2 regions of the Bradyrhizobium sp. LTSPM299 genome follow, and region 1 is predicted to be linked to the other one. Evidence: predicted binding sites of a transcription regulator. Region 1 holds the regulator's gene; the other holds the start of a gene.
The links. The regulator LexA, encoded in region 1, represses DNA repair genes until DNA is damaged. The targets are predictions, from matches to a motif close to TGTTCNNNNTGTGTTCNG.
Positions count from the first base shown of each region.

Region 2: a site for LexA is predicted at 11,168-11,185, ahead of ruvC (crossover junction endodeoxyribonuclease RuvC). Genes of this name have one in related genera too.

Region 1 covers NZ_JYMU01000031.1:61,650-76,871, forward strand. Annotated here, with positions in the region: gene UP10_RS42105 (hypothetical protein) at 871-1,491, shown strand; gene UP10_RS44350 (hypothetical protein) at 1,524-1,724, opposite strand; gene UP10_RS17810 (hypothetical protein) at 1,902-2,120, opposite strand; gene UP10_RS17815 (hypothetical protein) at 2,269-2,697, opposite strand; gene lexA (transcriptional repressor LexA) at 2,861-3,565, opposite strand; gene UP10_RS17825 (molybdopterin molybdotransferase MoeA) at 3,784-4,995, opposite strand; gene UP10_RS17830 (HAD family hydrolase) at 5,023-5,649, opposite strand; gene UP10_RS17835 (sulfite exporter TauE/SafE family protein) at 5,971-6,714, opposite strand; gene UP10_RS17840 (Cj0069 family protein) at 6,953-8,026, shown strand; gene UP10_RS17845 (YncE family protein) at 8,119-9,069, opposite strand; gene UP10_RS17850 (superoxide dismutase) at 9,640-10,359, opposite strand; gene UP10_RS44355 (hypothetical protein) at 10,401-10,832, opposite strand; gene UP10_RS17860 (DUF1259 domain-containing protein) at 10,832-11,776, opposite strand; gene UP10_RS17865 (hypothetical protein) at 11,836-12,180, opposite strand; gene chrA (chromate efflux transporter) at 12,334-13,725, opposite strand; gene UP10_RS17875 (chromate resistance protein ChrB domain-containing protein) at 13,722-14,540, opposite strand; gene thrS (threonine--tRNA ligase) at 14,933-15,222, shown strand, end outside.
Region 2 covers NZ_JYMU01000049.1:226,248-241,469, reverse strand. Annotated here, with positions in the region: gene UP10_RS24350 (RNA polymerase sigma factor) at 1-682, opposite strand, end outside; gene UP10_RS24345 (YciI family protein) at 679-1,059, opposite strand; gene UP10_RS24340 (hypothetical protein) at 1,234-1,560, opposite strand; gene UP10_RS24335 (2-hydroxyacid dehydrogenase) at 1,707-2,672, shown strand; gene UP10_RS24330 (SRPBCC family protein) at 2,789-3,268, opposite strand; gene UP10_RS24325 (ArsR/SmtB family transcription factor) at 3,261-3,665, opposite strand; gene UP10_RS24320 (dihydrofolate reductase family protein) at 3,765-4,418, opposite strand; gene UP10_RS24315 (TetR/AcrR family transcriptional regulator) at 4,509-5,165, opposite strand; gene UP10_RS24310 (glutathione binding-like protein) at 5,265-5,909, shown strand; gene UP10_RS24305 (nuclear transport factor 2 family protein) at 5,952-6,419, opposite strand; gene UP10_RS24300 (VOC family protein) at 6,513-7,001, opposite strand; gene ybgC (tol-pal system-associated acyl-CoA thioesterase) at 7,150-7,599, opposite strand; gene UP10_RS24290 (metallophosphoesterase) at 7,666-8,583, opposite strand; gene ruvB (Holliday junction branch migration DNA helicase RuvB) at 8,752-9,807, opposite strand; gene ruvA (Holliday junction branch migration protein RuvA) at 10,001-10,618, opposite strand; gene ruvC (crossover junction endodeoxyribonuclease RuvC) at 10,615-11,142, opposite strand; gene UP10_RS24270 (hypothetical protein) at 11,262-11,447, shown strand; gene UP10_RS24265 (YebC/PmpR family DNA-binding transcriptional regulator) at 11,592-12,338, opposite strand; gene UP10_RS24260 (methyl-accepting chemotaxis protein) at 12,548-14,308, shown strand; gene UP10_RS24255 (methyl-accepting chemotaxis protein) at 14,409-15,222, shown strand, end outside.

The DNA of each region.
Region 1 (15,222 bases):
GGTGTCAGCTTTGCTAACTAGAGCTAGGGCTTTAACGGGCCGGATTGTCCCAGTGCCAAAACCACCAACCACTGGTCTGACCTACGCGGACCTCCGCAAAGAATGCCTCCAGGCTGTTCGGCAGTGGCCCGGCTGCGAAACGATCAGCGGCATCCAGATCATCAGGCAGAACGACGGCTCCTTTTCGGTAAAGGTCACCCTCTACGGCGCATCGCCGAGGCGACTCGCTGATCGAGCAATGAAGGTCGTTCAGCGGGAAATGCGCCACCGGTTTCATTTGATCGAGTGAACCGTCCAAGCCAGGGGGGCCGCCCTATTCGGCGTCGGCGGTGTCAGTCAATCCTGCCGGCGCTTCGTCGAACTATCGAGATCCGCAGCTTCATCGGCCTTTCGCGCCTTCTCGAGGAGAATGTCCCGTTCCGTGCCGGGAGGCAGCTTCTCGGTTTAGCCGTGCAAATGCAGCGAGCCGTTCTTGGAGCGAAGCTGGTCGCCTGCCTCGTCCGATTACGTCCTTCTCCCGGTGCGAACCGATGGTATCGAAGCAAATTCGATGCCCGCTTGTCTTTGAGCCTGGCGTCGGGCGCCTGTGGATTTCTGGGATAACTGGTTGACACGCCGGCATTGGAGGCGACGGCCCAATCATTGGGCTCGACTCCCGGGGTTTAGAGGCGTGAACTTGCCAGCGGCGCTAAGCCCATAACCCGCGCCAACCCCAGCCGCATTGGCCCTCGCTGACCCCCTCAGCGGGGGTCGCTGGTTTACGGGGCATCCCCGAGGCCCCGCGGGGGAGGCTGGACCCCCGTCCGATCCTTCCGTGGTATGATTTGGGCCGCCCATTGAGGCGGCCTGAGCGAGGGAACACTGATAATCGTGCCAACCCTGAAGCAGACGTCCGGTGCGCTTCCGAGCCGCTGCTCCAATTGCGGGTTCGTGTTCATTTCCAATGATTTTGGCGCTACAGAATCGACAGGCGCAGCATTCATCAACAACGTGACCCAGTGTCAAAGGTGCGGACGTCCAGCCCGTGTCGTCGACGGAAAATTTGACTTCGTTGAGAACGCGATCCGCGTCGTTCATGCGCCGCAAGAAACGATCGAGATCCTGCGTGTTCTGCAGACCGCACTGGACGAAGCTCGGCAGGGGAAGCCAGAGGCCGAGGTTGTCAGTACGATCGAAGCTTCCTCGCCAGAGCTCGCCGTCGCAATCAAGAAAAAGATGTCGGCTGGCGGGGCGCTTACCGCCTTGCTGCTTACCCTTCTCGCAAGCTGCTCGAATAGCACAACACTGAACTGGAACCAGCTGGTCGATCAGGTGCATGTCTACGCAACAGGCCAGGAGCCATACCCAAGACTAACACCCTTAGCCGCGCCCGCGGAAGAACCAGAAGCACGACCAAAGCAGACCAGACAGCAACGGCGCCACCAAGAACGCCAAGAAGCCAAAAAGGCTCGTCAGCAGCGGCCGCAACAGCCAAAGAAACCTAAGCATTAGGCGGAGCAAGCGGCTTCGGCATTTTCGGTGCCTCACTGAGGCGCCGCAAGCTTCCTTCGGTGCGATCGAATGATCACATCTGCGAAATTTCGCGGTGTTTCCGCTCTGTTTTCGCGCACGACTAAATCCGTTTTTACCGGGATGGGCGATACTCTCGCCTCGGCGGCGAGTTCTTTCATGCGTTCCTGCCCGCGGAGGCCAGGATTGTTGGCACTCGTGAAACGACTGCTCATGGCAGCTCCTTTCGTTTTTGAGATGGTTGGAAGCCCGAGCACGGGCACAGGTCGCCGATCTCGCGGAGCGAGCCGGGATTCGAAGTTGGATGGTGGATTGGCGCGCCTATCAGGCGCGCGACATGCCTTGCAGGATTAGCTGCTCGAGTTGGGCTGCTGCCCATACGATTAGTCGGGTTAGGACGAAGGCCCGGTCGGCAGCTCGAACAAACCGAGGTGGTACTCGGCCGCGTCGGGATCAGCGTCGGGTATCTTGACGAGGGTGAAGGCGGCCTGGGGAAACTGCTCCCAGACCTTCAGGTCGGCGGCCGTCACCGTCAGCCAGCCGAACCGGAACATGTAGCGGCCCGGCTCCGTGACGCGTCCAGCCTTTTGCCAAGTGACCTTGTCGACCACCGCGCGTGTCCTTGTCGGACCGTGATGATGCGCCAAGGCGCCATTGGACGCAAATCCACAAATGCGCCCCGGAACGCTAAGTCCGGGGTCGCTGGAAATGACTTTGGTCACCCGCCGCGCGGAGGCTCATCCCGCGGCGATGATGGTCTCAACCCAAAAACAGCGACGCGAATACGGAGGGCCGCCGCTCCACGACCTTGGGCTCGCGCTCGACGGTCGACGCGACCGCCGGCAGCTGCAGCACGGTGACGCGCTGGCCTTCGCAGAGCTGGGTCACCAGCAAGCGGTTGCCGTCGGGGAATTCGACCGCATCATGATGGCGATCGGGAACGTCGGGCTCGACCTCGTTGAACACGCCGACGCGGTAGCCGATCGTCCGGGTCCAGAGCCAGCGGCCGTCGTAGCGGACGTTCTCGGCGAAGGCGAGCTCGGTGCCCGGACGCATGCACACCGCAACGGCGGGATCATGCTCCGAAGCAAAGCCGCGGGTCGACGTGCCGCGGAAGGTCGTGGTGATCAGCGTCTCTCCGACGACGGCGGGGCGCGATGCCACGGCGTGCAGACTATAGTCACACATCGGATGGCTCCTCATTTCGAGGTAGCGACCCGTGCCTCTCCTTGAGGCATAGGGCCTCTACCAGAGTGGACGATAGCGTACGATCTTCTTCCCGTTTCTGGGCGATTGTACGACTGACCGTGGAGCACTCCGATCACAAACGCGCTACAGCGCGTTTGCTGCCTCAGTACTTGCGATAGAGCCCGATCAGCTTGCCCTGGATCCGCACCCGGTTCGGCGGCAGGATGCGCACTTCATAGGCGGTGTTGGCCGGCTCGAGCGCGATCGAGGCGCCGCGGCGGCGGAAGCGCTTCAGGGTGGCTTCCTCTTCGTCGATCAGCGCCACCACGATATCGCCGGTGTTGGCGGTGTCGTTGCGCTGGATCAACGCCATGTCGCCGTCGAGAATGCCGGCTTCGACCATCGAGTCGCCGCGCACTTCCAGCGCGTAGTGCTCCCCGGAGCCGAGCATGTCGGGCGGGACGCTGATGGTGTGGCTGCGGGTCTGCAGCGCCTCGATCGGGGTACCGGCCGCGATCCGGCCCATCACGGGGACTGCGACCGGGCGGTTGCCGTCCTCCTCGGCCGTCATCGGCGCGGTCGAGCGTTTGCCGAGCGTGCCCTCGATGACGCTTGGCGTGAAGCCACGCCGGCCATTGCCGCCGCCGCCGGAGAGCTCGGGAAGCTTGATCACCTCGATCGCGCGGGCGCGGTTGGGCAGGCGGCGGATGAAGCCGCGCTCTTCCAGGGCCGTGATGAGGCGGTGGATACCGGATTTCGAGCGCAGGTCGAGCGCGTCCTTCATCTCGTCGAAGGAGGGCGGCACGCCGGCCTCTTTCAGACGTTCGTTGATGAAACGCAGAAGTTCGTACTGTTTGCGCGTGAGCATCTCGAGCATTCCCCCGGTTGGTAGCGTCGTTCGATTCCGAGACTTCAGAAGAAAGCCGGACCTCGGGAGCGCGAAACTCCGAGACGGACTCCCATTTGGTGACACCAGTACTCGAAACAAATCATGAACGGACACTATATGTTCGATATGTGTTCCGCAACCACTTAATTTCAGGTGAACGTAACTGGCACTCCCGATGCGCGGCTACCGCGAAGGCCTCACTCCGGCATGGTCAGGATCTCGCACGCCGCGCCCTTGGCGGCGGCCGGCGCGAACGGCGGGCGGATCAGAAGTGCCCGTGCCGCAGCGAGATTTCCCAACAGCGAACTGTCCTGCTGCGTGACCGGCGTTGCGATCAGCGTGCCGTTGTCGCGCTGCTCGAGCCGCGCGCGCAGATAATCCTCGCGCTGGTCGTTGGCGGCGAGATCGCGGCCGAGCAGGGCGCGCTCGCGGACATGATGAACCGTCTTGCGGCCGCACAGGCTGCGAATCAGCGGCACCAGAAACAGGAAGGCGCACACATAGGACGACACTGGATTGCCGGGCAGGCCGATCACCCGCATTCCCCCGAGACGCCCGTGCATCATCGGTTTGCCCGGCCGCATCGCGATCCGCCAGAACGCCATATTGACGCCCTCGGCCTCCAGCGACTGCTTGACCAGGTCGTGGTCGCCGACCGAGGCGCCGCCGGTGGTGATCAGGATGTCGGCCCCGACGTCACGCGCGCGGCGGATCCCCGCGGTCGTCGACGCCACAGTGTCGGCCGCGATTCCGAGATCGACGGTCTCGGCACCCTCGGCGCGGGCCAGCGCCCGCAGCGCATAGCCGTTGGAATAGACGATCTGGCCGGGGCCGGGGCGGGAGCCGGGCATTACGAGTTCATCGCCGGTCGCCAGCACCGCCACCTTCGGACGGCGGCACACCGGCAGCTCCGGATAGTTCATCGCAGCCGCAAGCGACAGCGCGCGGTCGGCCAGCAGACTGCCGCCTGCCAGCAGCACATCGCCCTCGTGGAAATCCACGCCGGCCGCGCGGATATGTCGTCCTTTGGCGGCCGCCTCGGTGATGGTGATGTGGTCGCCGTCGGTGCGGGTGTCTTCCTGGATGATGATCGCGTCGGCGCCGTCGGGGATCACGCCGCCGGTAAAAATCCGCACCGCTTCGCCGGCGCCGACCGTCCGCGCGAACGGCCGGCCGGCCGCGACCTCGCCGATCACCTTGAGCCGGGCCGACAGGTTGGCCGCATCGGCTGCGCGCACCGCATAGCCGTCCATCGCCGACATCGGCTGCGGCGGCTGGGTGCGCCGCGCCGCGATATCGCGCGCCAGCGTGCGGTGATAGGCGGCATCGAGCGCCACCATCTCCTCGGGCAGCGGGTCGGCGCCCGCGAGGATGGCGGCGAGGGCATCGGCAACCGGCATCAGGGCCACGGGCAAAGCTCCTCAAAGTCCGAGTCTTCAAATTCCAAGTGCGGTCAGCGCCCTTGCCACGTCATCCGTCGATGTCACGTGGATGGCCTGAAGGCCGCGCGCCCGCGCGCCTTCGATATTGGCAGCCGAGTCGTCGAAGAACAGGATCCGCGACGCCGGCACGCCGATCGCTTTTACCACATGATCATAGGCCTCGGCGTCGGGTTTCCTTAAGCCGATCGTCGACGACAGGAAGACGGTCCTGAAGTGACTGAGCAGGTCGGCATAGGCGGCCGAGAAATGCGCGATGTGGGCCGGGTTGGTGTTGGAAAACGCATAGAGCGGCATCCGCTTCGCGGCGTTCGCGAGCAGGGGGCGGATGCCCACCATCTCGCCGGTGAAGATCGCGTTCCAGCCCTCGAGGAACTGCGCGTCGGTGAGGTCGACACCCAGCGAGCTCCGCAGGTTCGCGAAAAACGCCGCGTCGTCGATCCGACCGATCTCGTGATGCTTGAAACTGTCGTCGACGACGAAACGTTTTGCGAGGACGGCGGGCGCACAGCCGGCGTGCTGCGCCCAGCGCGCCATCACTTCGTCGAAGCTGATGTCGAGCACGACGCGGCCGATATCGAACAGCAGCACGTCGACGGAATTGGGGGAAAGGGAGGAGGTCATTGCGGGAACGGTGTACGAGAATTTGTGCGCAACATCAACGCTGTCGTCCCGGCGAAAGCCGGGATCCATAACTACAGGGTTGTGTTGTCGAAAAAGCTGTAGCCCCAGCGGCGCGCGACAATCGGCATTTGTGGTTGGGTCCCGGGTCAAGCCCGGGACGACACCGAATTTGTGGCGCGACCTGCGAGTCATACACCAACATTCTCGCGACATGATTGTCCGAGCTTTACAAAAAAAACGAAATGACTTCTGTCGCGGGACCTTGTGCCGCGGGCAAATCAGTGATCGTGATTTCCGGCGGGAACGCGCGGAGCCGGCAACTCATCCCGGATGGGACAGCGCCGAGACGATCAACGACAGTCCGGAGAACAGCAGCAGCACCAGGACGGTCTTGCGGAACGTCTCATCGTTGATTTTTCCAAACAGTTTGAAGCCGGCCCAAAGGCCGGCCACCATGAATGGAATGCCCAACGCGTACAGTGCCAGCGTATCTCTGGTGATTGAGCCGGCAGCCGCCTGGGAGATCGAGATAACCACGAATGCTATGAACAGCACCGGCTGAAACACGGCGCGCTGCACCTCCTTGGGCCAGCCGCGCCATTGGCACGAGATCGTCGAGATAATGCCGCCGAGGCCCGTCAGGCCACCAAGCAAGCCGTTGGAAACGCCAATCGCCAGATCAGATCCGATTCCAATCTTCATCGGAGCGAAGACCGGCCGCGTCAGGCCGTAAATCGCGTAAAGCTCAAGCACCACACCGACGCCGAACCGCAAATAGGTGGAGTTGAGGTAAGCCAGAATGCTGACGCCGACCGGGATGCCGACGACCGTCCCAAGCGCGAGCGGCCAGGCCTTCCGCCAGTCGATTGTGTGGCGCAGCTTGAAGATGCCATAGCCCTGCGTGAGCAGACCGTAGCCGGCGATCAAGGTGGCGGTTTGTATCGGCGTGATGATATGCAGCCATACGCCGGATACGACGATGCCCATCGCAAAGCCGGAAAAGCCGCTGACGAAGCCGCCGGCAAGGGCGGCGAGGGCAAAGAGAGTAAAGAAAAATCCATCCATAGAGTCGCTCCCCCGAACGAGGTGGCGAGCGCTTGGATGGTAAAGCCCATCTAAACGGGGAGGCTCCAATGATCCCCTGTCGCGACATTACCGAGCACGGTCAAGCGAAGCAATCTCCGTCTTGAAACCTGCTTGCGATGTCGCGTAAAGTAATTGTCGTGGGGACAATGCAGACTCCCCGTCAGACCTCTCCCCGTCCAAGCTCTGCGCGACACGCGATCCGTCGTGGAGCTTGCGCATGGACACCGAACACTCTCCTCACCACAAGACCGTTGCAATCCTTTCGCGTGGAGACGCTGCCGCACGTCGGGACACGACCCCACAAAACAGTCGCTTCATCCGCGTTTTCGAAGCGCTCTCCGCTGTCGGCATCGAGGCCCGTCCCGTTGTCTACGACGAAGCCTTCGCCGACGCGGTCCGGAACGAACTGCTCGCGGTCGATGGCGTCCTGGTCTGGGTCGACCCGATCCATCAGGGCAAGACACGCGCGGCACTCGATCCGTTGCTGCGTGAGATCGCGGCGCAGGGCCCGTGGGTCAGTGCACATCCCGACATCATCCTCAAGATGGGCGTCAAGGAGGTGCTCTACCGCACGCGCCATTTGGGCTGGGGCGGTGACACGCATCGCTATGACAGCGCAGACGCCTTCCGCGTCGAATTCCCGTCGTGCCTTCGGGCCGGCGGCCCGCGGGTGATCAAACAAAACCGCGGAAATGGAGGCCAGGGCGTCTGGAAGGTGGAAGCTTTGCCGGATACGGCCACGACGGTCCGGGTGCTCCACGCGCTGCGCGGCAGCTTGCCCGAGGAGATGCCGCTCGACGCGTTCATCGTCCGCTGCGAGCCGTATTTCGGGTGGGGCGGCTGCATCATCGACCAGGCGTACCAGCCTCGTCTGCCCGAAGGAATGATCCGCTGCTACATGAGCGGCTCCAAGGTCGCGGGCTTCGGTCAGCAATTGATCAAGGCCTTGATCCCGCCTCCGCCGGAAGGCCCGGACTCGCCTGAAGCGCAGCCGGGGTCGCGGATGATGCATGGGCCCGATGCCTCGCTGTTCCAGACACTGCGAAGGTCGATGGAGGACACATGGACCCCGCAGTTGATGGAAACGCTTGATATCGACGAAGACTCGTTGCCGGTCATCTGGGACGCGGATTTTCTCTACGGCCCACAGGATGCGGCGGGCGCCGACACTTACGTCCTCTGCGAAATCAACGCGAGTTCATGCTTCGCGATCCCTGACGACGCGCCGGCGGCGATCGCACGGACGGTCAAGGACCGCATCCTTCAAAACCAACGAGCGGGTTCCGGCTGATAGGAGCCGTCGCGACCGGTACCCACCAGGCCATGCGGCGCGCCGACGACAACTCGCCGGTCATCGATACGGTTCAATCGAGCGGAGCCGATTCAAGGCAAAGGCTTGAACACCCAGATCGCTGCTGGGCCCGCCGGGCCTGCACGGACCGCGACCAGCAGACGATCCAATTCCGGTAGGAACAAAGAGGTCCGTGCGCCGGCAGCGGTCGGAATGCGCGCGATTCGCCGATAGGTCGCGGCGTCGGTCTCGAACACATCGACGTAACCGGCTCCGCAACTGACATAGACGCGCGAGCGTTTGGCATCGACGAAGAGGTCGTCGACGTCGCCGCAGGTTTCGGCATTCGCGATGGACTTGCCGTTGGCCAGGTCGAAGACACCCAGGTCGGCCGGATTACGAAAGGCCACAAGAATTCGGCCTCGTTCGTGATCCGCGGTCATCGCGAAATTGCCACCCTTGTCCATTGGCCAGGTTGCGAGCTGCTTGCCGGAAGTGCCATCCACCACCGCAATCGCGTGGGCGTCGGGCAAATTGACCAAGATGCGATCCTGGACGAGCTGAAAGCTCTCTGGATGCGCTTTCAATGGCACGCTCCGGACTTTGCTGCGGGTCAAGGGATCCAGCACGGCCAACCCGCCATCACCAAAACCGACGACGACGCGCTTGGCTGCGGCGTCGATACGAACGTTGTCGGCATCGCTGCCGAGTTCGATTCGTCCCGTCGTCCTGTATTCGGTGCCTTCCAACAGGCTGACCGAGCCACCCCGCGCGTTGGCGACGAACAGCGTATCAGTCGACAGCTCATAGCCGACACCTTGCGGTTCGTTCAGCCCATGGATGGTCCGGATCAGGGTGTGATTGGCCAAATCGACGACGCCGACGCTGTCATTGCCGAGTTCGGCTATGAACAACCGCTGCCTCTTCAAATCGACCGCCATGTGGTCGATACGGCCCTGCACATCGCCGAGCAGGATTTTTGCTTCGAGTCGGAGAGGCCGCTTGTCTTCCGATTGAGCCGCGGCAGCGGCGCCGGATAGCATCGCAAGTCCAGCCAACATTTTGGCAATTTCCTGAAATGTTCGATGAACCATTTTTCGACCCTCCTGTCGGATGGCTTCTCAGCGTACCGTCCTGATCGTAGACATGCTGATAGTGCACCTCATCGGTCAGCTGCATCCGGCAAGCTTCGTACGGATCGGTGCAGCCGATAATTTCCGAAGGCTTTCCTCGGCGACAAAGCCGGCATCGAGGGCAACTGAGCCCCCGATGCCGCAGGCGAGTGCCGCGATGAGGCACTTCAGGGATCGTTCGCTGAAAAAACGGTCCTCACTTCGTGCAGGACTTCATGCACATCCGATACTCGGATTTGCAGGTCGCACCGGCTTAATTCTTCATGCAGGCCTTTTGCTGGTCAGCGCAGACCCTGCAACTCGTCTGCGCATGTGCGGCGTTGAATGACACGCAAGCGCAGACTATACCGTGATCGCCACTAGCCTCATGGCAAAGCGTCCCCTTTTTCACATTTCGCAATCGCCGTCGGAATCGGAACGGGGCTCTAGATGTTTGCTTTCTCCCAGCGCGAACCGGTATCCACTTCGCTCGAAAACGCTCTACGTTTCCCGGCTGTACTGCTCGTACAGTTTTGCGGCGTTGTCCCACTTGATCGCTTCCATGTAAATGTCGACATAGCGCGCGGCCGCGGCACCATAGTCCATGTGATAGGCGTGCTCGTACATGTCGAGCACGAGCACCGGGCGGCCACCGGCGAGCGTCGTCGTATGGTCGGCCGCCCACTGGTTGACGAGCCGTTTGTCACGCGGCGAGTAGGACAGGATCACCCAGCCCGATCCGCCGCCTTCCGCCTTGCCCATCGCGGCGAACTCGGCGCGCCACCGCTCCATGCTCCCGAAATCGCGCACGATGGCCTCGATCAGCGGCCCTTTCGCGCTGCCGCCACCACCGAGCCCATCGAAATAGATTTCGTGAAGGATCATCGAGTTCGAGGCAATCAGCTCCTCACGTTTCAGTCCGTTGATGACGAAATTCGGAGCTTTCGTGAAATCGAGCTCGGCGAGCTGCGCGCCGATCGCATTCAGCCGCTTCACGGCGCCGACATAGTTGTTCTCGTAGTGACTGATGAGGACCTTCTCCGAGATGCCGGTGATGGATTTCGGATCGAACGGCATCACCTTGGGCTGATACGCCATTGGCTTTACTCCTGTCTCCTGATTGGCCTGCGCAAGGGCAGGTGTCCCCGCAAAAATCGCCGTTGATGCTGCGGCAGCACCAACGCCCCTGATGAAATCACGGCGCTCGTTGTTCACTGTCATTCGGTTCTCCACTTGTTCATCGCTCCCGCTTGATCGCGTCGTTAATTTTTGGCCGGCGACGGCTTTGGCTTTCGCACGTCCGAAGGTGGGGCGCTGGGTCTCTCAAGGATTCCTTCATTCGGGTATTTGTCCTCGGCGTCGCGCTGCATAATGACCCTGTTGCCATGTCGCCAGACCTCAAAACACCGCTCCTCTTCGCTACCGTACCCAGTGCAGAGCTCATTTTTCCGGAGCCGCCATTTTCCGACACTGGCGCGGCCCATGCTGTAACTGCGCAGGGTGCCGTTCCGCTCATAGACCTCGCGCCAATGCACTTCATCGGTGAATTGCATGCCGCTCAGCGTGGTGACGATCTCGGTGCCTTTGAGTCTGCGCATATTGTCCGCGGCCTCAGCATTGGAGACAGTAACGAGCACGGCGAGGAGGGTAGCTTTTGCTTTCCTTATGACTGGATCGCCTTGTTTGGATTGCACTAGCTTTTCGTGCTTGCCGTTTTGTCGAGCGCGGCGCGCAAGCCCTTGGCGAGCTTGATCGCGTCGTCATTCGCCCAGAAGTGCATGAAGAAGAGGCGCGGCTGTTCCTCCAGCATGTGACTGTGGAGAGCCGTCACGTCGATGCCATGCGTCCGCAATGCCAGGATGACCGGGTTCACCTCGTCACTGGTCAGCACGAAGTCGCCGGTGACGGCCGCCTTGCCTCCACCAGTCGGTTGGAAGTTGATGCCGATCGCAACACCCATCGGTCCCGGCGGGCTCAATGTCATGCCACCTTCCGTGACGGGATCGCGCCGCGGGACGTTGAATTGATAGACGCCGCCATTGGCCTGTCCTTTGACGCCGATGATCTGGTCGAGTTGTGCGGTATCGAGATCGACGGCCGGTGGAGCCGTTGCCGGCGTCGGTGCAACGCCGGGGGTTTTGCTTTCCCGCAGCGCCTCGCGGATGGCCGTCGCGAGCCTGGGGGCATCGCCAAGTCCCGCGATGTGCATGTAAAAGGTCGCGGGATTGGCACGCAGCAGATGGTTGTGGACTGCGGTAATCTCGATGCCATTCGCAATCATCTTGGCCATGACCGGGTTTATCTCGGAGTCCAGCAGAACAAGATCGCCCATCACCATGACGCCGCCGTGGGCGGGCTTGAAGGCAACCCAGCCGCCGAGTGCCAATGCCGGCTTGATGGTCACGCCGTCCAAAGTGACGGAAAGGTCGCTGCGCGGAAATCCATAGCGATGCACCTCTCCGGCAATGGCCGGTTTTCGGCCCAGCGCATCGTCGACTTTTTGCCAGTTGACGTCTTGGGCATGGGCCGCAGAGACGAACGGTTCGGCAAAGATGTCCCAGTCGATCTTCTGTGCGCTCGCGGCGGTCGCGAAACCTGCCGCGAGAATGAAAGCTGTCGTCCAGCGTTTGATGCGCATGGTTGTCCGCTCCTTGTTGCTCTTGTTGGCGCGTATTGAATGGTGGTCTTCGTCCATTGCTATTTCAGCCCGACGATGGTCTTCGCGCCTTCGATACTCTCCACGGTAATTTCAACCTGATCGCCGTAGCGAACAGCGTTGAAGAGCAGTCCGTCCTGGACCTCGAACTGCTCCGCTGTGCCCGTGGACAGTCTGATCTTGATGGTGTCATTACCCTGATCGACGCTGTCGACGACGCCGCGCAACGTCTCGGTCGCGGGAAGGCGTACGGCCGCTACGCCTTGGCTTGGCGTGACAAGCGTTTCCTGTTCTGTCGGTGCGGCCCTGCCAAGGTCGGCCGGCGCAGACAAGGATGCGCCGGGGAGCAGCGCGGCTGCCAACGCGATCGCTATCGATTTCATCATGTTCGTAACTCCGTTGCTTTCGGTTTGACCTTGTGGCCGCCAAGCTGCGACCGAACGGTCTTGGGTTGTCTGAAGGGTCCGTGTTGGCGTGATGATCCTTCTTGCCACGTCCTGCGCCAGGTGGAGTCCATTCGGCGGCCTTGCTCCGCTCCGTCAGATGACGCCCGCCAGGCGCATCAGGACGCCTGCGATGCACGAAGCGGCGAGGACGACGAGCATTCCGACGTTGAAGCGAAAGATCGCCGTGGCCGCGGCGACCGACAGGGCAAGCGCCGGAAGGTCGACACTGCTGAGTATGGGGGCGTCGAGTGATAGACCGAGCGTATGAACCGGAAAGGTCTGCCGGAACAGCGTATGCAGTGCGAACCAGATCGAGAGATTGAGGATGACGCCCACGACCGCCGCGGTGATGGCCGACAAGGCGCCGGCGAGGGACTTGTTTCCACGCAGCGCCTCGATGTAGGGCGCCCCGGCGAAGATCCAGAGGAAGCACGGCGTGAAGGTCACCCACGTCGCCAACAATCCACCGAGCGTTCCGGCGAGCATCGGCGGGAGGCCACTCGCTTCGCGGAACGAGGCCATGAAGCCCACGAACTGGACGACCATGATGAGCGGTCCGGGCGTGGTTTCCGCCATGCCGAGGCCGTCGAGCATCTCGCGTGGGCTCACCCAGTGATAGTACTCGGCCGCCTGCTGCGCGACATAGGCCAGCACCGCGTAGGCTCCGCCGAACGTCACCATCGCCATCTTGCTGAAGAAGATCGCGATCTGGCTAAAGACGTCGTTTGGGCCCTGAGCGATAAGGATTACGAAGACTGGAACCAGCCAGAGCGTCAGCCAGACTGCGCCAACCCGCAGCGTGCGCATCGTATTCGGTCGAACGTGATCCGGGACGGCTTCGCCGAGCATGTCGTCGATCGCAGCCGAACTCTTGCCGCCGTGTTCGATGGCCGCAAACTCCGGCCTGCCGAGCCGGGCCCCCACGAAGCCGATGATGGCCGCCACGACGATGATGAGCGGGAAGGGCGCTCCGAAAAAGAAGATCGCGACGAAGGCGGCCGCAGCGATGCCGATCATGATTGGATTGCGCAATGCTCGTTTGCCGACGCGGACCACGGCCTGGATGACGATGGCGAGCACCGCCGCCTTCAGACCGAAGAACAGGGCCTCGACGAAACCCACATTGCCGTAGGCGGCATAGATGTAGCTGAGCCCCATGATGGCAAAGATGCCGGGCAGGATGAACAGTCCTCCCGCCACAATGCCGCCGGCGGTCCGGTGCAACAACCAACCGATATAGGTCGCGAGTTGCTGGGCTTCCGGCCCGGGCAGCAGCATGCAGTAGTTGAGCGCATGCAGGAAACGCCCTTCCGAAATCCAGTTTTTTTCCTCGACGAGGATGCGGTGCATGACGGCGATCTGGCCGGCCGGCCCGCCGAAGCTGAGGATCGCCACGCGAATCCAGACGCGCAGCGCCTCATTGAAGGAGATGCCGTGCGCGTACTCCGGTATGCGCACTTTTTCGTTGGCCGCGACGTCAGTCATGGCTTCACCTTGTTGGTCGGCCAATTGTGCGTCTCCTTGGTCGCGTCGCGGCACCAGCGAAAGAAGGCGTCGTAGAGGAGCAGGCCGGCGCTCAACTGTTCAAGGTCGTCGTCGTACATCCGCGACAGGCCAAGCGATGCCGCGAGCAATCCGGGAGCCTCCGGAGAGAGGTCAAGCCTCCCGGTATCTGCGGCCCGCACCATCGTCGCAAGCCGCTCCAGCGGCGGCGTCGAGAGCCCGAACTCCTTAACCATCACGTCGAACGTGCAGAGTTCGCCGCGATGGCTCCAGAACACATTCTCGATGTCGAACGGTGTTGCCCCGAAGCGTTCGGCAACCGCCTCGACCTCGGAGGCCGTCACAAACAGGAACACGGCGGCAGGATCGATGAAGCGGCGGATCAGCCACGGGCACGCGATGCGGTCGATCTTGGGGCGCGAACGCGTGACCCAGACCGTGCGGCCGCGCCCGTCACGTTTGGGAATCTTGTCGGCCGGGACGGCCGGCAGTTCCGCGGCGGTCCAGCCGAGATGCCCGCCTTCGAGGACTTCGGCCTCGACGCTGGCACAGCGCAGCAACGCGGCGGTGCCTTCGCTGAGCTTCTGGCCTTTCTGGCAAATGACAACGACGGACTGGCCGGTCATGCGGGAGGCCCAGTCCTGCACGTCGAGATGCGATCGGCGCACCGCGCCGGGTATCAGCCGCGGATCGGCGGCGAAATCCTCATCAATGCGAACATCGATGAGCGCCGGCGCGTTGGCCGTTCCAATAAGCCGGGACAGTTTTTCGAATGAGATTGCGGTGTATGATGACATGATGCGCCCTTGGTGAACCAGGACGCGATTCTTGGGCATGTCGCCTCGCGGGGAGATCGCACTTCCCCGTGGCCCAAATAGAAACCCTGCCGTTCGCTGTGTCAACCGCAGTGTGCCGGTGATGGCCTCAACGATTTGCGAGGTGATCGTCAAAGGCCATTCGTGGAACTGAGTTGACGCCCGAGCGCCTTGCCGCCATATAAGCGCCATGAACAACCTTCGATCAGCCGCATCGACCACCACGGCGACCGCTTACGGCGGGTCGCCTTCTGGTTGCGCGCGCTAGAGACAAGCGTATTTCACCCAGAAAAGGCCCCGCCGGCGACGGACGGGGCCTTTTCTGTGTTTGATGATCCCCGTCCGCGCTTACTCCCCTTACAAGGAATGAAGCCATGGACGATCTCGACCACAGGAATCTCGGCGTGCAGCTTAAGCTCTGGCACCTTCAGGACGACGCGCCGGGCATGGTGTTCTGGCATCCGCGCGGCACCGCGATCTACCGGGTGCTGGAGGACTATGTTCGCGGCAAGATGCGCCGCGCCGGCTATGCCGAGGTCCGGACGCCGCAGCTGCTGCCGCAGGAGCTCTGGCAGCGCAGCGGCCACTGGGACAAATTCGGCGAGCACATGTTCCGCCTCGATGACGGCGAAGCGGCGATGGCGCTGAAGCCGATGTCGTGCCC
Region 2 (15,222 bases), on a different contig from region 1:
ACAGCCGGAGCAGCAGGCGAGCGAGACGGATCGCCTCCTCGCACAGCGGCGAGCGGATCTCCGCGGTGTCGCCGCTCGCCGAATAGCCCTCGTTGAAGATCAGGTAGATCATCGCAGCGACCGAGGCGAGCCGCTCGCTGCGCTCGACCGCGCCCGGGGTCTCGAACGGCACTTGTGCACCGGCGACGCGCGCTTTCGCTCGCGTGATGCGCTGCTCCATCGCGGCCTCCGAGACCAGGAAGGCGCGCGCGATCTGCTTCACGGTGAGGCCGGAGACAATGCGCAAGGCGAGCGCGATCTGCTGCGTCGCCGGCAGGTCCTTGTGGCAGCAGATGAACAGCAGCCGCAGGATGTCGTCGCGGTAATGCGAACCGTCGAGCCGCTCGGCGATCTCGTCCTCGGCGTCGCCGAGATCGGAGATCGCCTGGTCGTCCTCGGGCAACGGCTCCTGCTTCTTGCTGCGCCTGATATCGTCGATCGCGACGTTGCGGCCAACCATGATCAGCCACGCCGCGGGATCGCGCGGCGGGCCGTTCTGCGGCCAGTTCTTCAGCGCCCGCAGGCAGGCGTTCTGGAACGCCTCCTCGGCAGTATCGAGGTTGCGGAAATAGCGCAGCAGCGCACCGACCGCCTGGGGACGCGCCGACGTCAGCGCAGCATCGATCCAGGCGGTATCGGTCACGGCTTGACACTCCCCTTGGCACTCCCGCCAGTGAAGTAGCCGATCGGGCGGATTTCATAGGTGCCGCCGGGATTGGCATCGCCGAGCTCGCGCGCGAAATCGAGCACCTCGTCGAGGTTCTTGGCATCGATCACGTAGAAGCCGAGCAGTTGCTCCTTGGTCTCGGCGAACGGACCGTCCAGCACCAGCGGCGGGTCCTCCTTGCGCAGCGTCGTCGCGGACGTGGTCGGCAACAGCCGCGCCACCGGACCGAGCCGGCCCTGCTTGGCGAGTTTGTCCTGCACGACGGTCAGTTTCTGCATGACGTCGGCGTCGTGTTCCTTGCTCCAGGAACCGACCAGATCTTCGTCATGATAGCAGAGGATGGCGTACAGCATCGAAAGGGCATCTCCGTTCATCTCAGGAACGAACGATTATGCCCGCTGCCGACAGGGGGAGCGAAAGAAATTTCGGCCGGTTCCGAAGCCGGAAGCGCAGTGAATTCGCGCCGGACGCCGAGGTCGCGGTGGCTGGCCGCGTCAGGCCACACCGCGACGATCGGAACGTTGCGATTACCAGTAGACGCCATAACGAGCGGCGATGCGGCGCGCCTTGGCTTCGTCGCCCTCATAGTGACGGGCGTGAGCCTTCTTCACCGGCTTGGAGGCCTGGTGTTTTGGCTCGTCGGCCTGCGCTTGGGCAGGCTGGGCCTCGACCGGAGCAGGTCGAGCTTGGGTTTGGATTTGGATTTGCGGCACCGGATCGGCCGGCTTGGCGGTCTCGACCGCCTGGACCGAGGCGGGCCCGTCGTTGGCGGCCAGCACGAGGCCGCGGTTCTGGCCGGCCTGGGCGGCGGCGGAAACGAGGACAAAAGCGGAAATCAGGAACAGTTTGCGCATGGAAGTTCTCCCCTGTTGATGGCAGGAGACTAGGGGTGCGGATCGTGTCGCTCCGTGATCTAGATCACGCTAAAGCATGATCCGGAAAAGTGGGGCACCGGTTTTCCGAAAAGATCATGCTCAAACAAGAGGTCGGAGGTATTTGGATGGGTAAGGGCGTGCTCGCGCTGCTGATCAACGGCGGCGCGGAAAACTGGTCGCCGTCGCGCTGGAAGGCACGGTTCGACGAGGTCTGCGGTGACAGGCGCGTGGTGCTGCTGCCCGACCCCGCGCTCGATCCGGCCGACGTGCACTACGCTGCGGTCTGGAAGCCGAAGCCCGGCGAGCTCGCCACGTTCGGCAATCTGCGCGTCATCTTCAATCTCGGCGCCGGCGTCGACGCGCTGATGGCCGACCGCTCGCTGCCCGACGTGCCGCTGGTGCGGGTCGCGGTCGACGACCTCACCGACCGCATGACCGAATATGTCGTGCTGCATGTGCTTCTGCATCACCGGCAGGAGCTTTATTTGCGGGAGTCGCAACGGGAGAAGCGCTGGGCGCCGAAATATCAATGGGCCGCGGGCGCGCTCACCGTCGGCATCATGGGGCTCGGCACGTTAGGCGCCGCCTCGGCGCGTGCGCTGCGCGCGCTCGGCTTCCGCGTGATCGGCTGGAGCCGCAGTGAGAAGCAGATCGACGGCATTGCATGCTTTCACGGCGCCGACGGGCTCGATGCGTTCCTGCGCCAGACCAACATCCTGGTCTGCCTGCTGCCGCTGACGCCGGACACACGGCATGTCCTCAACCGCGATCTGTTCGCGAAACTGAACCGCGAGAGTCCGCTCGGCGCGCCCGTGATCATCAATGCCGGCCGCGGCGGCCTGCAGAACGAGGCCGACATCCTGCACGCGCTCAAGGACGACACGCTGGGCGCCGCCTCGCTCGACGTCTACGAGACCGAGCCACTGCCCGCGAGCAGCCCGTTCTGGAGCCATCCGAAAGTGGTGCTGACGCCGCATAACGCCGCCGACACCGACGCCGATGAGATCTCGAAATATGTGGCGCGCCAGATCGCAAGGTTCGAGGCCGGCGGTGAGCTGGAGAATGTGGTGGACCGTAAGCGAGGGTATTGAGTCGAGACGTTGCCGCGTCGTCATTGCGAGGAGCGAAGCGACGAAGCAATCCATCGCACCGCATATGCGGACGGATGGATTGCTTCGCTTCGCTCGCAATGACGAGCGGAGAGACCTCACCCCATCGTCGCCACGACATCCGCGAGCCGATCGTACGCGGGCTCGACGCCCTTCTCGATGCCGGAATTGAGGTGGCCGTCGCGGGCTTCCCTGGCCGGATGCTTGATCGTGGTCGTCAGCGTGGTCTTGCCGTCGGCCTCCACGAAGACCGACGTCACCAGATATTCGTCGCTGGTGAAGCCGGGCATCGCGAAGGTCTCGCCGAATACGACGCGCTCGGGGCGCACCACCTCGCGATAGGTCCCGCTCAGCACGTGCTCGATGCCCTCGGACGAGCGGAACACGAAACGGTAGGCGCCGCCGACGCGCAGGTCGATCTCGCACACCGGCATCGCGAGCTCGGCGCAGCCGAGCCAGCGGACGACAAGTTCCGGCCTGGTCATGGCGTCGAACACCAGATGCCGCGGCGCGTCGAACTGGCGCGTCATGGCGAATTCGAGATCCGATGGGGTCGTGATCTTCAGTTTCCTATCCACGCGTGCGTCCACTTTTCTTCTCCCTGGTTGCTTTGACCTTGCGTTTGGTCCGCGGCGGAGCCTTTGCGGCCTCCTCCGCCTTCATCTCCTCGAGCAGTCCGTCGAGGCGGTTGAAGCTCTCGTCCCAGAATTGGCGGAAATTCCCGAGCCAGCCATCGGCCTGCTTGAACGCAACAGGCGCGATGCGGCACGGCCGCCACTGCGCCTCGCGGGAGCGCGAGATCAGCCCGGCATGCTCGAGCACTTTCAGGTGCTTCGAGATCGCCGGCAGGCTCATGTCGAACGGCTTTGCCAGTTCCATCACCGCGGTCTCGCCGAGCGCGAGCCGCGCCAGGATCGCCCGCCGGGTTGGATCGGCCAGTGCCGCGAAAGTCGAACTCAGGGGATCGAGCGCCATCTGTACTTAGCCCATAGGTTAAATAACCTACGGGTTAAGTACGACCAAATCGGATGCGCGTCAACTGCCGATTTTTCCCTGCCACGCGGGCTCGGCAGCTTAGGTCGACTGCCGCGCGAAGGTGACGTGAGTCGCGTTCGGACTCGCAACGCGCGCGACGACGGCATATCCGAGACTCGGAAGGTCGAGCCCCGAGAACAGGTTTTCACCCGCACCTAGCACGACCGGTGGCAACACCAGATGAAGCTCGTCGAGCAGGCCTGCCTGGAGGAATTGCCGCACGACCGAAACGCCTCCGCCGACCCGGATGTCCTTGCCTTGTGCAGCCTCGCGCGCCCGCTTCAGTGCCGCGACGATGCCATCGGTCACGAAGTGAAAAGTCGTGCCACCCTCCATCACGATATCCGGTCGCGCGTGGTGGGTCAGCACGAACACCGGCGTGTGATACGGCGGATTGTCGCCCCACCAGCCCTTCCAAGAGTCATCCGGCCAGGGACCGCGGACCGGACCGAACATGTTCCGTCCGAGGATCCAGGCGCCGATGCCCTCCATCGACGCCCTCGCGATCCCGTCATCGATCCCGGTGGTGCCGCCGTCCTTGCCGGTCATCTCGCGGAACGTCCGCGTCTCGAAGAACCAGGCGGCCGGCAACACCATGCCGCCCTCGCCGAACGGATTTTCGAGGCTCTGACGCGGAGCGGCACCGAAGCCGTCGATCGATACCGTGAATGCTGAAGTCCTGACTTTTCCCATGATCTTTCGCTTCCGTGAATGATGCATCTCAGGGAAGACGGCCGGAACAACCCGGGGCCGACATCCGATGCAGGAAATTTCGCGGGCCGGCTATTTCGGCGCGCACATCACGTCGAGGGCGCCCTGCACGATCGCTTCGAGTTCCTTGCGCGGTACCCGGGCACGGGCGCGGATCGCGACGGTGTGGATGGTGGCGGAGGCGAGATGCGCCAGCGCAGTCGCATCGGTGCCGTCGGGCAATTCGCCGCGCTCCTTCGCCAGCCGGAAGCAGGTGGCGAACGCCTTGTCGAGTTCGACGAAGCCTTCCAGCACCATGGCGCGGATCGCGGGATCCGACACCGCTTCGGAGGCCGCCGTCATCACCGTGAAGCAGCCGCGCGGCGATTCCCCTTCCGTATAGATGTCGAGCGCGATCGCGTAGATGCGCTTAAGCCGCTCTCGCAGCGGCGCTTCGCTGCGGAAGATGTCGACCATCGCGGTACGCGCATCGTCGCGATAGCGCTGGTAGCTCTTGATGTAGAGCTCGCGCTTGTCGCCGAACGCGCCATAGAGGCTCGGCCGGTTCATGCCGGTGGCGGCGCTGAGATCGTCGAGCGAGGTTGCCGAGAATCCATCACGTCTGAAGAGATCGAGCGCCCTGCCGAGCGCGACATCGGGCTCGTAGGTGCGCGGCCGCCCGCGCCGCTTCGGCACGACCGGTGCGTCGATTTTGGCAGCAGATGGCGGCTTGTTATTTTTTTGTACCATTTCGCATTAAATTCCTTGACGCCCCAGATATTATACAAGACAGTACAAAAATCAACACCGGCCCGGAAACCCGCGCCAAGCAACGCCAAGGAGGCACCCATGGACCTTTATTTCTCACCGCTCGCGTGTTCGATGGCGACCCGCGTCGCGCTGTATGAAGCGGGCGAACAGGCCAACTATCTCGAGGTCGATCCCAGGTCCAAGCGGGTGCAGACCGACGGCTCCGACTTCACCAAGATCAATCCGATCGGGCTGGTGCCGACGCTGCGCACCGACGACGGCGTGGTGCTGACCGAGAACGCCGCCATCCTGCAATATGTCGCCGACCGCTTCCCGCAGGCCGGCCTCGGCCCGACCTCCGGCGCCGAGCGCCCACGGCTGCATCAGTGGCTGTGCTTCATCGGCACCGAGCTGCACAAGGGCCTGTTCGTGCCGCTGCTCGACAAGAAGGCGCCGGCGGAAGTGAAGACCTATGTGCTCGGGCGATATCTGTCGCGGCTCGACTATCTCGAGGACCATCTGAAGGGCCGCGAGTACCTGCTGCACCATTTCAGCGTCGCCGACGCCTATCTCGTGACTGTCATCAACTGGACCATGGCGACGCCGCCGATCGAGCTGGCCAAATGGCCGGCGCTGAAAGCCTATTTCGATCGGCTGCGGACCCGGCCGTCGGTTGCAAAGGCCATCGCGGAAGAGTTCGAACTCTACAAGGCCGAACTCGCGCGGCACAAGGCTGCGGCGTAAGCTCTATCAACACGTCGTCCCGGCCTTCGCCGGGACGACACATCAGAACGGGCTCTCGCCCAATCCCGGCACATCGGCCGGCCGCGGGCCGGGGGCGGGCCAGTGGAAGCGGCGGTCGGCCTCCGTGATCGCGATGTCGTTGATCGAGGCTTCGCGGCGGCGCATCAGGCCGTGCTCGTCAAACTCCCACTGCTCGTTGCCGTAGGAGCGAAACCAGTTACCGCCGGCATCGTGCCATTCGTACTGGAAGCGCACCGCGATGCGGTTGTTGTCGAAGGCCCAGAGATCCTTGATCAGGCGGTAGTCGAGCTCTTTCTTCCATTTGCGGGTGAGGAAGGTCACAATCTCATCGCGTCCCCCAAATACCTCGGAGCGGTTGCGCCAGCGGCTGTCCTCGGTATAGGCGAGCGCGACGCGGGCGGGGTCGCGCGAATTCCAGGCATCTTCCGCCATGCGCGCCTTCTGCGCGGCGGTCTCACGGGTGAAGGGTGGAAGCGGCGGCCGTGACATGGCGATCCCTCGCGGTTGTTGTCGGGCGCAAATCTATCGCCGCGGCGGCGGAAGTCGATGGCCGGCTTCCTATCGGCCGATAGCTGGATCAGATCATTGCCGCGCCTTCACCGCGCGCTCGATATCGGCGATGATGATCTTTTTCATCTCGAACATCGCGCGCATGGCAGCGGAAGCGGCCTCGCGATCGTCGCCGGAGACCAATTCCAAAAGCCTTGCCGGCGCGATCTGCCACGACAATCCAAACCGGTCGGTCAGCCAGCCGCACGGCTGTTCCTTGCCGCCCTCGGTGAGCTTGCTCCAGAACTCATCGATTTCGGCCTGGGTCTCGCATTCGACGAGCAGCGAAATCGATTCATTGAACTTGTACTGCGGTCCCGCGTTCAGGGCGCGGAATTGCTGACCGGCAAGCTCGAAGGTGACGAGCATGACCGAGCCTGCCTTGTCAGAGACTGCGTCCGGGTAACGGCTGATCGCGACAATGCGGCTGTCCTTGAACAGCGACGCATAGAAGCGCGCGGCTGCTTCGGCCTGGGTGTCGAACCAGAGAAAGGTTGTGATCTTTTGGTTGATCTTGACCATCGTTGTTTCCTCCTTGACGTTTTCTGTGGGTCAACAAGTTCAGCGCCTAGAGCCATTTCGGTTCCGATGGAATCGGAACGGGGCTCTAGATTCTTGTTTTGACGCGTTTTCCTTACGCGAACCGGTATCCACTTCGCTCGAAAACGCTCTAGATCAGATCGGCCTTCATCAACTGCCGGATCGCCTTCGGAATCGGCTGCGCCCTGCCCTGGCTGACGAAGGCGACGCGCACCTGTGCCTTGACCAGCACGTCGTCGCCGCGCTTGACCTCCTGCGCCAGCATGATGGAGGCGCCCTTCACCGCGACCGGCCAGGTGACGACGTCGAGCACGTCGTCCATCCGCGCCGGCTTCAAAAAGTCGAGCGTCATCGAGCGCACCACGAAGGCGAAGCCGCCGGTCTCCTCTTGCGCCTCCTCGAACAGCGCGTTCTGTTCGGCGCCCATCAGGCGCAGATGATTGGTACGCCCGCGCTCCATGAAGCGCAGGTAGTTGGCGTGATAGACGATGCCGGAGAAATCAGTGTCCTCGTAATAGACGCGGACCTGCATGTGGTGGCGGCCGTCGCGGATCGCACCGTCAATATGGGGTAAGGTCACGTGCGGCCCTCGATTGCCCTAACTGGCAATCGTTTTGCGCAAAATCGCATGGCCGCGCAAGCGCAGTCAGGAAACCGCCAGCCCCTTGCTGCCCAGCGTCACCTGTACGATTTCAGGGGGAACTCCGAGGCGGAATGGCATGATGCTGCAGCCGAGGCCGCCTGAGACGATGACATCGGTCTTCAGCCTGAGGTGGCCGTAGGCGAGCCGCATGCCCTGTTTGACGGGCACCGCGGGCGACCAGCCGAGCAGCCGGACCTGGCCGCCATGGGTGTGGCCGGACAGTTGCAGCGCGACGCGCGAAGGCACGCGGCGCGCGATGTCGGGTTCGTGCGCAAGCAGGATCACCGGCGCGTCGTCGGTGACCTTGGCCAGCGTCGCAGCGAGATCGTCGACGCCGGCACGGGCGATTTGCCGAAAGCGCCGCGCCGGCAGAAAAGCGAGCTGGTCGCCGAGGCCGGCGAGCCAGAACGGATGACCGTCCTTGGTCAACCGCACCACGTCGTTCTCGTAGACCGGAATGCCCACCCGCTCCAGCGCGCGGCGGGCGATTGGCACGCCCTCGCCCTGGCGCTGCACGGCCTTGTCGTCCCAGTAATCATGGTTGCCAAGGATCGCATGCACGCCGAGCGGCGCCTTCAAGCCAGCGAGCACCGCGGCCCATTCGGAGGCCGGAATGAACCGCGTGACGTGGCGAAGCCCCGCGACATAGTCGCCAAGCAAGACGATGATGTCGGCGTTCAGCGCATTGGTGCGATCGACAATCTCCGAAATGCGGTCGAGCGACATCCAGGGATCGCAGGCGTGAATGTTGGCAAGGGCTGCGATCTTGAGCGGAAAATCCGCCGGCCATTGCCGCGGCGCCAAATCGTAGCGCGTGAGCGTGAGCCGGACGACCGGCTCGCTGACGCCATAGGCCGCGGTCGAGGCGCCGGCGGCGGTCAATCCGCCGACGTAACGGAGAAAATTGCGACGTGAAATCATGGAAGTCCGACCAGTGATGCCCGATCGAGCTAGCCCCGCGATTGAAGCGGAATTGGGCCACGTTTGTGCAGAAGGCCTGCAGGGCGTCGCAATGGTTACCGGCTGATCGCGCCGTGCACTGCATCAACACGTATGGTCACATCTCTGCTCACGTCTTCGAGAGCGCGATCAGTCGCTGTCGTCGTCAGTGCCGCCGAACAGACCGAACTGCGCGGGATCGCGGGTCGGCTCGGCGAGGCCAAGATGGCGGAAGGCGTGCGACGTCAGGAGACGCCCGCGCGGGGTGCGCTGCAGGTAGCCGCACTGGATCAGATAGGGCTCGATGATGTCCTCGATCGCATCGCGCGGCTCCGACAGCGCCGCCGCCATGGTCTCGACGCCGACCGGGCCGCCGCCGTAGTTCATCGCGATGGTCGTGAGGTAGCGGCGGTCCATCGCGTCGAGCCCGGCACTGTCGACCTCGAGCGCGGAGAGCGCGCGATCGGCGATGCCGCGGTCGATCGAGTCTGCATCCGCCGCGGAGGCAAAATCTCTGACACGGCGCAGCAGGCGCCCGGCGATACGCGGCGTGCCGCGAGCGCGGCGGGCGATCTCGTTGGCGCCATCGGGTGTCATGCCGATGCTGAGCACACGGGCGCCGCGGGTGACGATCCGTTCCAGCTCTTCGATCGTGTAGAAATTCAGCCGGATCGGGATGCCGAAGCGGTCGCGCAGCGGGTTGGTGAGCAGCCCCGCGCGGGTCGTCGCGCCGACCAGGGTGAATTTTGCCAGTTCGATCTTCACCGAGCGCGCCGCCGGGCCCTCGCCGATGATCAGATCGAGCTGGAAATCCTCCATCGCGGGGTAGAGCACTTCCTCGACCGCCGGGCTCAGGCGATGAATCTCGTCGATGAACAGCACGTCACGCTCTTCGAGATTGGTCAGCAGCGCGGCGAGGTCGCCGGCCTTGGCGATCACAGGGCCCGACGTGGCGCGAAAGCCAACGCCGAGCTCGCGCGCGACGATCTGCGCCAGCGTGGTCTTGCCGAGGCCTGGCGGACCGACGAACAGCACATGATCCAGCGCCTCGCCGCGCTTCTTCGCCGCCTCGATGAAGATCGAGAGATTCTTGCGCGCCTGCGCCTGGCCGACGAATTCGGTCAGCGATTGCGGGCGCAGCACGGTGTCGCCGACATCGTCAGTGCGGCGTTCGGGGGTGACGATGCGGGGCGGCGGCGTATTCATGTGACGACAATATCACGGGACTGGCAGTTCCCCCTCGCCCCGCTCTTGCGGGGAGAGGGTTGGGATGAGGGGCTCTCTCCGCTGGGCGACGCGTGTCGAAAGACCTGTACCCCCTCACCCGGATCGCTGCGCGATCCGACCTCTCCCCGCAAGCGGGGCGAGGTGGAGAACAACTCGCGCGGATATCTGCGGGTCACTTCGCCAGTTCCTTCAGCCCCAGCCGGATCAACTGCGCGGTCTCGGCATTCTCGCCGGCGCTGCGCGAGGCGGCGGCGATCGCGGCGGCGGCCTGCGGCTGGCCGTAGCCGAGATTGACCAGCGCGGAGATCGCGTCGGTGACCGGGCGCGGCGCGCGGTTGTTGTCGAGCGCGCCGGACAGATGCACCACCGCCGGATCGATATTGGAGTATTCCGGCGCCTTGTCCTTCAATTCGCTGACGATGCGCTCGGCCACCTTCGGCCCGACCCCCGGCGTCCGCGCGACCGCGGCCTTGTCGCGCAGCGCGATAGCGTTTGCGAGATCAGTCGGCGGCAGCGTAGAGAGCACCGCGAGCGCGACCTTGGCGCCGACGCCCTGCACGGTCTGCAACAGGCGAAACCATTCGCGCTCGTGATCACCGCGGAAGCCGAACAGCTTGATCTGATCCTCACGGACATAGGTCTCGATCGAGAGCACCACGGCCTCGCCCGGCGACGGCAGCGCCTGCAAGGTGCGGCTGGCGCAATGCACCTGGTAGCCGACGCCGCCAACGTCGAGGATCACGTAATCCTCGCCGTAGGAATCAATCAGGCCCTTGAGCTTGCCGATCATAAGCTCGCCACCCTCAGCCGCAGCGCGGTGCTCTGGCGGTGATGGGCGTGGGTGATCGCGATCGCGAGCGCGTCAGCCGCGTCGGCGGATCGCGGCTCGGCTTTCGGCAAGAGGATCTTCAGCATCATCTGGATCTGGCTCTTCTCGGCATGTCCGGCACCGACCACGGTCTTCTTGACCTGGTTCGGCGCGTATTCTGCAACCGAAATACCGAACATCGCGGGCGCCAGCATGGCAACGCCGCGCGCCTGGCCGAGCTTCAGCGTGGCAACGCCGTCCTTGTTGACGAAGGTCGCTTCCACCGCGGCTTCCACCGGCTTGAAGTCACTGAGCACGGCCGCAAGCCCCTCATGGATCGCGAGCAGGCGGCTCGCCAGCGGCAGATTGTCCGGCGGCTCGACCGAACCGCAGCCGATATAGACCAGACGGTTGCCCTCGGTCTCGATCACCCCCCAGCCGGTGCGGCGGAGACCGGGATCGATACCGATGATGCGGACAGGGGTGCGAATCGGCTGGGATGTCATGGGGTAGTGATACCGCCTGCCTACCGAGAACGAAACACAAACAGGGCGTCATCCCCGCCTCTGTCGCGCGCTCGAGCCTGATCCTATATGCTCAACCACAGGCATCGACAGGAGCCACCATGCTTCCCCTGATCGTGTTCATCACAATTCCCGTTCTTGTGGTCGCGTTCTTGTCCGGACGGTTCACTGCCAACTATGCCGCCGAGAGGGGACGCTCGAAACGCGTCTGGTTCCTCTGGGGCGCGGCGCTGTTTCCGCTGTTTCCCCTGCCGTGGATCGTCCTCGGGCTCCTGCCAAACAAATAAGGCCGCCTCGCCGGCGGCCTCCCCACTCGTCATCCCCGCGAAGGCGGGGGATCCAGTACGCCGCGGCCTCGCGAACCAAACGCCGATCTCTGGAATACCGGGTCGCCCGGTTCAAGCCGGGCGATGACAACGGAGCAAGCGGCGTCAGCCGCCCATCTTCGCCATCAGCGCATCGGACACTTCGAAATTCGCGAACACGTTCTGCACGTCGTCGTGTTCGTTGAGCAGGTCCATCAGCTTCAACAGCTTTTCGCCGGTCTCGTCGTCGACGGAGATGGTGTTCTGCGGCTTCCAGGTCAGCGCCGCCTTGCGCGGCTCGCCGAACTTGGCCTCCAGCGCTTTCGCGACATCGCGGAAGGTTTCCTGCGAGGCATAGACCTCGTGGCCGGCTTCGCTCGAGACCACGTCGTCGGCGCCGGCCTCGATCGCGGCGTCCAGCATGGCGTCGTCGGAGGCGGCGCTTGCGTTGAATTCGATAATACCAGTGCGATCGAACATGAAGGCGACCGAGCCGGTTTCGCCGAGATTGCCGCCTGATTTGGTGAAGAAGGAGCGGATGTCGGAGGCGGCGCGGTTGCGGTTGTCGGTCAGCGCCTCGACGATCACGGCAACGCCGCCGGGGCCATAACCCTCGTAGCGGATCTCGTCATAGTTCTCGCCATCGCTGCCCGAGGCCTTCTTGATGGCGCGCTCGATATTGTCCTTGGGCATGTTCTCGACCCGGGCCGCGACCACGGCGGCGCGCAGCCGCGCATTCATCGCCGGATCCGGGGTTCCGAGCTTGGCCGCCACGGTGATTTCGCGGGCCAGCTTGCCGAAAAGCTTCGACTTTTGGGCATCCTGCCGGCCCTTGCGGTGCATGATGTTCTTGAATTGGGAATGGCCGGCCATGCGAAGTCTCTTGGAAAGCGTCGATCGAAAGGGTGGAAAACGCGGCCTTATAGGCCCGTCGCGGGCCAAAATCAAAGATCGGTAGGGCATTCCGTCACAGGAATAGGTCCGCATGACGATATCAGGCAGTTGTTAACCCTGACTTCATGCCCGGATGAGAGGATCGCCCGTCTCATCTCAACTCCCAAGATCAACTTCCAAGAGTCCCCATGGCGTTCGGTTTGTTTCGAAGGCGAGGACCGGAGCCGGTTGCGCCTGCCGCAGAATCCAGGGTTCCCGCCGTGGCGGTGACACCCGCGACCCCTGCTTCCACCGAGAACGATTCGGCGAAGGAAATCCTGGAACTGCTGGAGCTTGAGCTCGGCGGCATGATCCGCCAGCTCGAACGCGCAGCCAGTTCAGTGTCCGACGGCGCCGAGGCGACCGCTGCGACCCTGTCGACCATCCGCGCGCGTACCGACGCCCTGACCGGCCGCTCCAGCGCCGCACAGAGCACCGCGACCACCTTCTCGGACGCCGCCGGCAGATTCACCGATTCCGCCGAGGGCATCGGCCAGCAGGTGCGCAGCGCCAGCAAGCTGGCCGACGACGCCGCAGCCGCGGCCCGCGAGGCCACCGCCAATGTCGACCGCCTGCGTGAATCCTCGGCCGCGATCGGCAACGTCGTCAATTTGATTGCGCAGATCGCGCGCCAGACTACGCTGCTGGCGCTGAATTCGACCATCGAGGCGGCGCGCGCCGGGGCCGCCGGCAAGGGCTTTGCGGTGGTTGCCACCGAGGTCAAGGCACTGGCGGTGCAGACCCAGAGCGCGACCGAGGAGATCACCAAGAAGATCGATGCACTGCAGAAGGACGCCACCGGGTCCGCGGACGCCGTCCATCGCATCTCGCAGGCGATCGCGTTGATTCGCCCGGTATTCGAGAACGTCAACGGCGCAGTCGCCGAGCAGAACCAGATCACCGGTGAGATGGGCCAGAACGCGGCCTCCGCCTCCCACTTCATCGTCTCAGTCGGCGACAGCGCCGGGGAGATCGACAGTGCGACCAGGGAAGCGGCTGTTCATGGCGACAATGTCGCGAAGGCCGGCAAGGCCGTAACCGCCTTCGCCCAGAAGCTCAAGGCACGCTGCGCGGTGCTGCTGCGCCAGAACGAGCGCGGCGATCATCGCAAGAACGAGCGCCTGCCCTGCAGCCTCACCATCGAGATCAAGACCGCAACACGCACGATCACCGCGCCGGTCTACGAGATCGCGATGGACGGCATCCTGATCGCCGGTCCGGACGCCGACAGGCTCCCCGCCAACGAAAGCCTCAGCGCGAACCTTAAGGATATCGGCGCCTGCCGGATCAGAATCGACGAACACAGCAAGGCCGGCGCCCGGGCACGCTTCGAGGCGGCGAGCGCCGCGTTGCGCGAGGCGATCGAAGACAGGATGTGGGCGATCCACGAGGAGAACACCGAATTCGTCGCCCGCGCGATGGAGGCCGGTGCGGCGCTGACCAAGATCTTCGAGAACGGCGTGGCGAGCGGTGCGGTTACGATGGAGGATATGTTCGACACCAATTATGTCGAGATCGCCGGGACCAACCCGGTGCAGTACCGCACCAGGATGCTCGACTGGGCGGACCGTGCATTGCCGCCGATCCTGGAAACATTCCTCGCCAAGGAGAAGCGCCTGGCGTTCTGCGCCGTGGCTGACGAGAACGGCTATCTGCCGGTGCATAACAAGATCTATTCGCATCCGCAGCGGCCGGGCGACACAGCCTACAACACCGCCAACAGCCGCAACCGCCGCATCTTCAACGATGCCGCGGGCCTCGCCGCCGGCCGCAATCAGCGCGTCTATCTGATCCAGAGCTATGCGCGCGACATGGGCAACGGCAACACCGTGATGATGCGCGAGATCGACGTGCCGATCCGCGTGCGCGGCCGCCACTGGGGCGCCTTCCGGACCGCTTACAGACTGTAGTGCACGCTCAGGCAAGACCGAAGGCGCGAATCACGCTTTAGGATTGGAACCGGAATGCCGCGGCGGGTCGACGGGCCGCTCTGACGGAGGAACTTCGAAAATGTCGGTCGTGCAGCTTGCAGTTCTGGACACGTCATCCAGCCGGACGCTGGCTGAACGGGTCGTTGACCAGCTCGCCGACCGGATCGGCGGCCTTGGGGTGGAGCTTGCCGACATCGCCGGCAACGTGCAGGAGGTCGCAAGCCGCGTTGCGAACCAGTCGGAGCGGTTTCACCGCCTGCAGAAGACGGCCGAGACCATGGTCACGGCCAATCACGACATCGCCAACGCGTCACAGGCGGTGCAATCGACCACGTCAGCCGCGGCCGGCGAAATCGCCCAGTCGCGCAGCGTGGTCGACACGGCGGTCAGCCACATTTCGGAACTCGTCACGGCGGTGAACCGTATCGAAGCCCGGCTGGCCGCGGTCGGCGCCGCGCTGTCGCAAGTCGCAAAAGTCTCCGGTTCGATCGAAGCGATCGCCAAACAGACCAACCTGCTCGCGCTCAATGCCACGATCGAAGCGGCGCGCGCCGGCGCCGCCGGCCGCGGCTTCGCCGTGGTCGCAAGCGAGGTCAAGAATCTGGCGGAAGCAACCCGCCAGGCCACGCACCAGATCTCCGACACCGTGCGCGATCTCGACGGCCAGATCGGCAGCCTGATCGGCGAGAGCGGCGACGCCTCGCTGCGGGCGAAAAGCGCCGGTGAAGGCGCCCAGCAGATCGCCGGCATCATCACGCGCGTGCAGCAAGGCTTCGCATCCGTGGGCGCTGAGATCGACGGCGTCACGCGCGCCGCGACCTCCAATCTCGGCCATTGCGACACTGTTATCACCGAGCTCGATGAACTCGCCAAGGGCGTCGACCTCTCCTCGC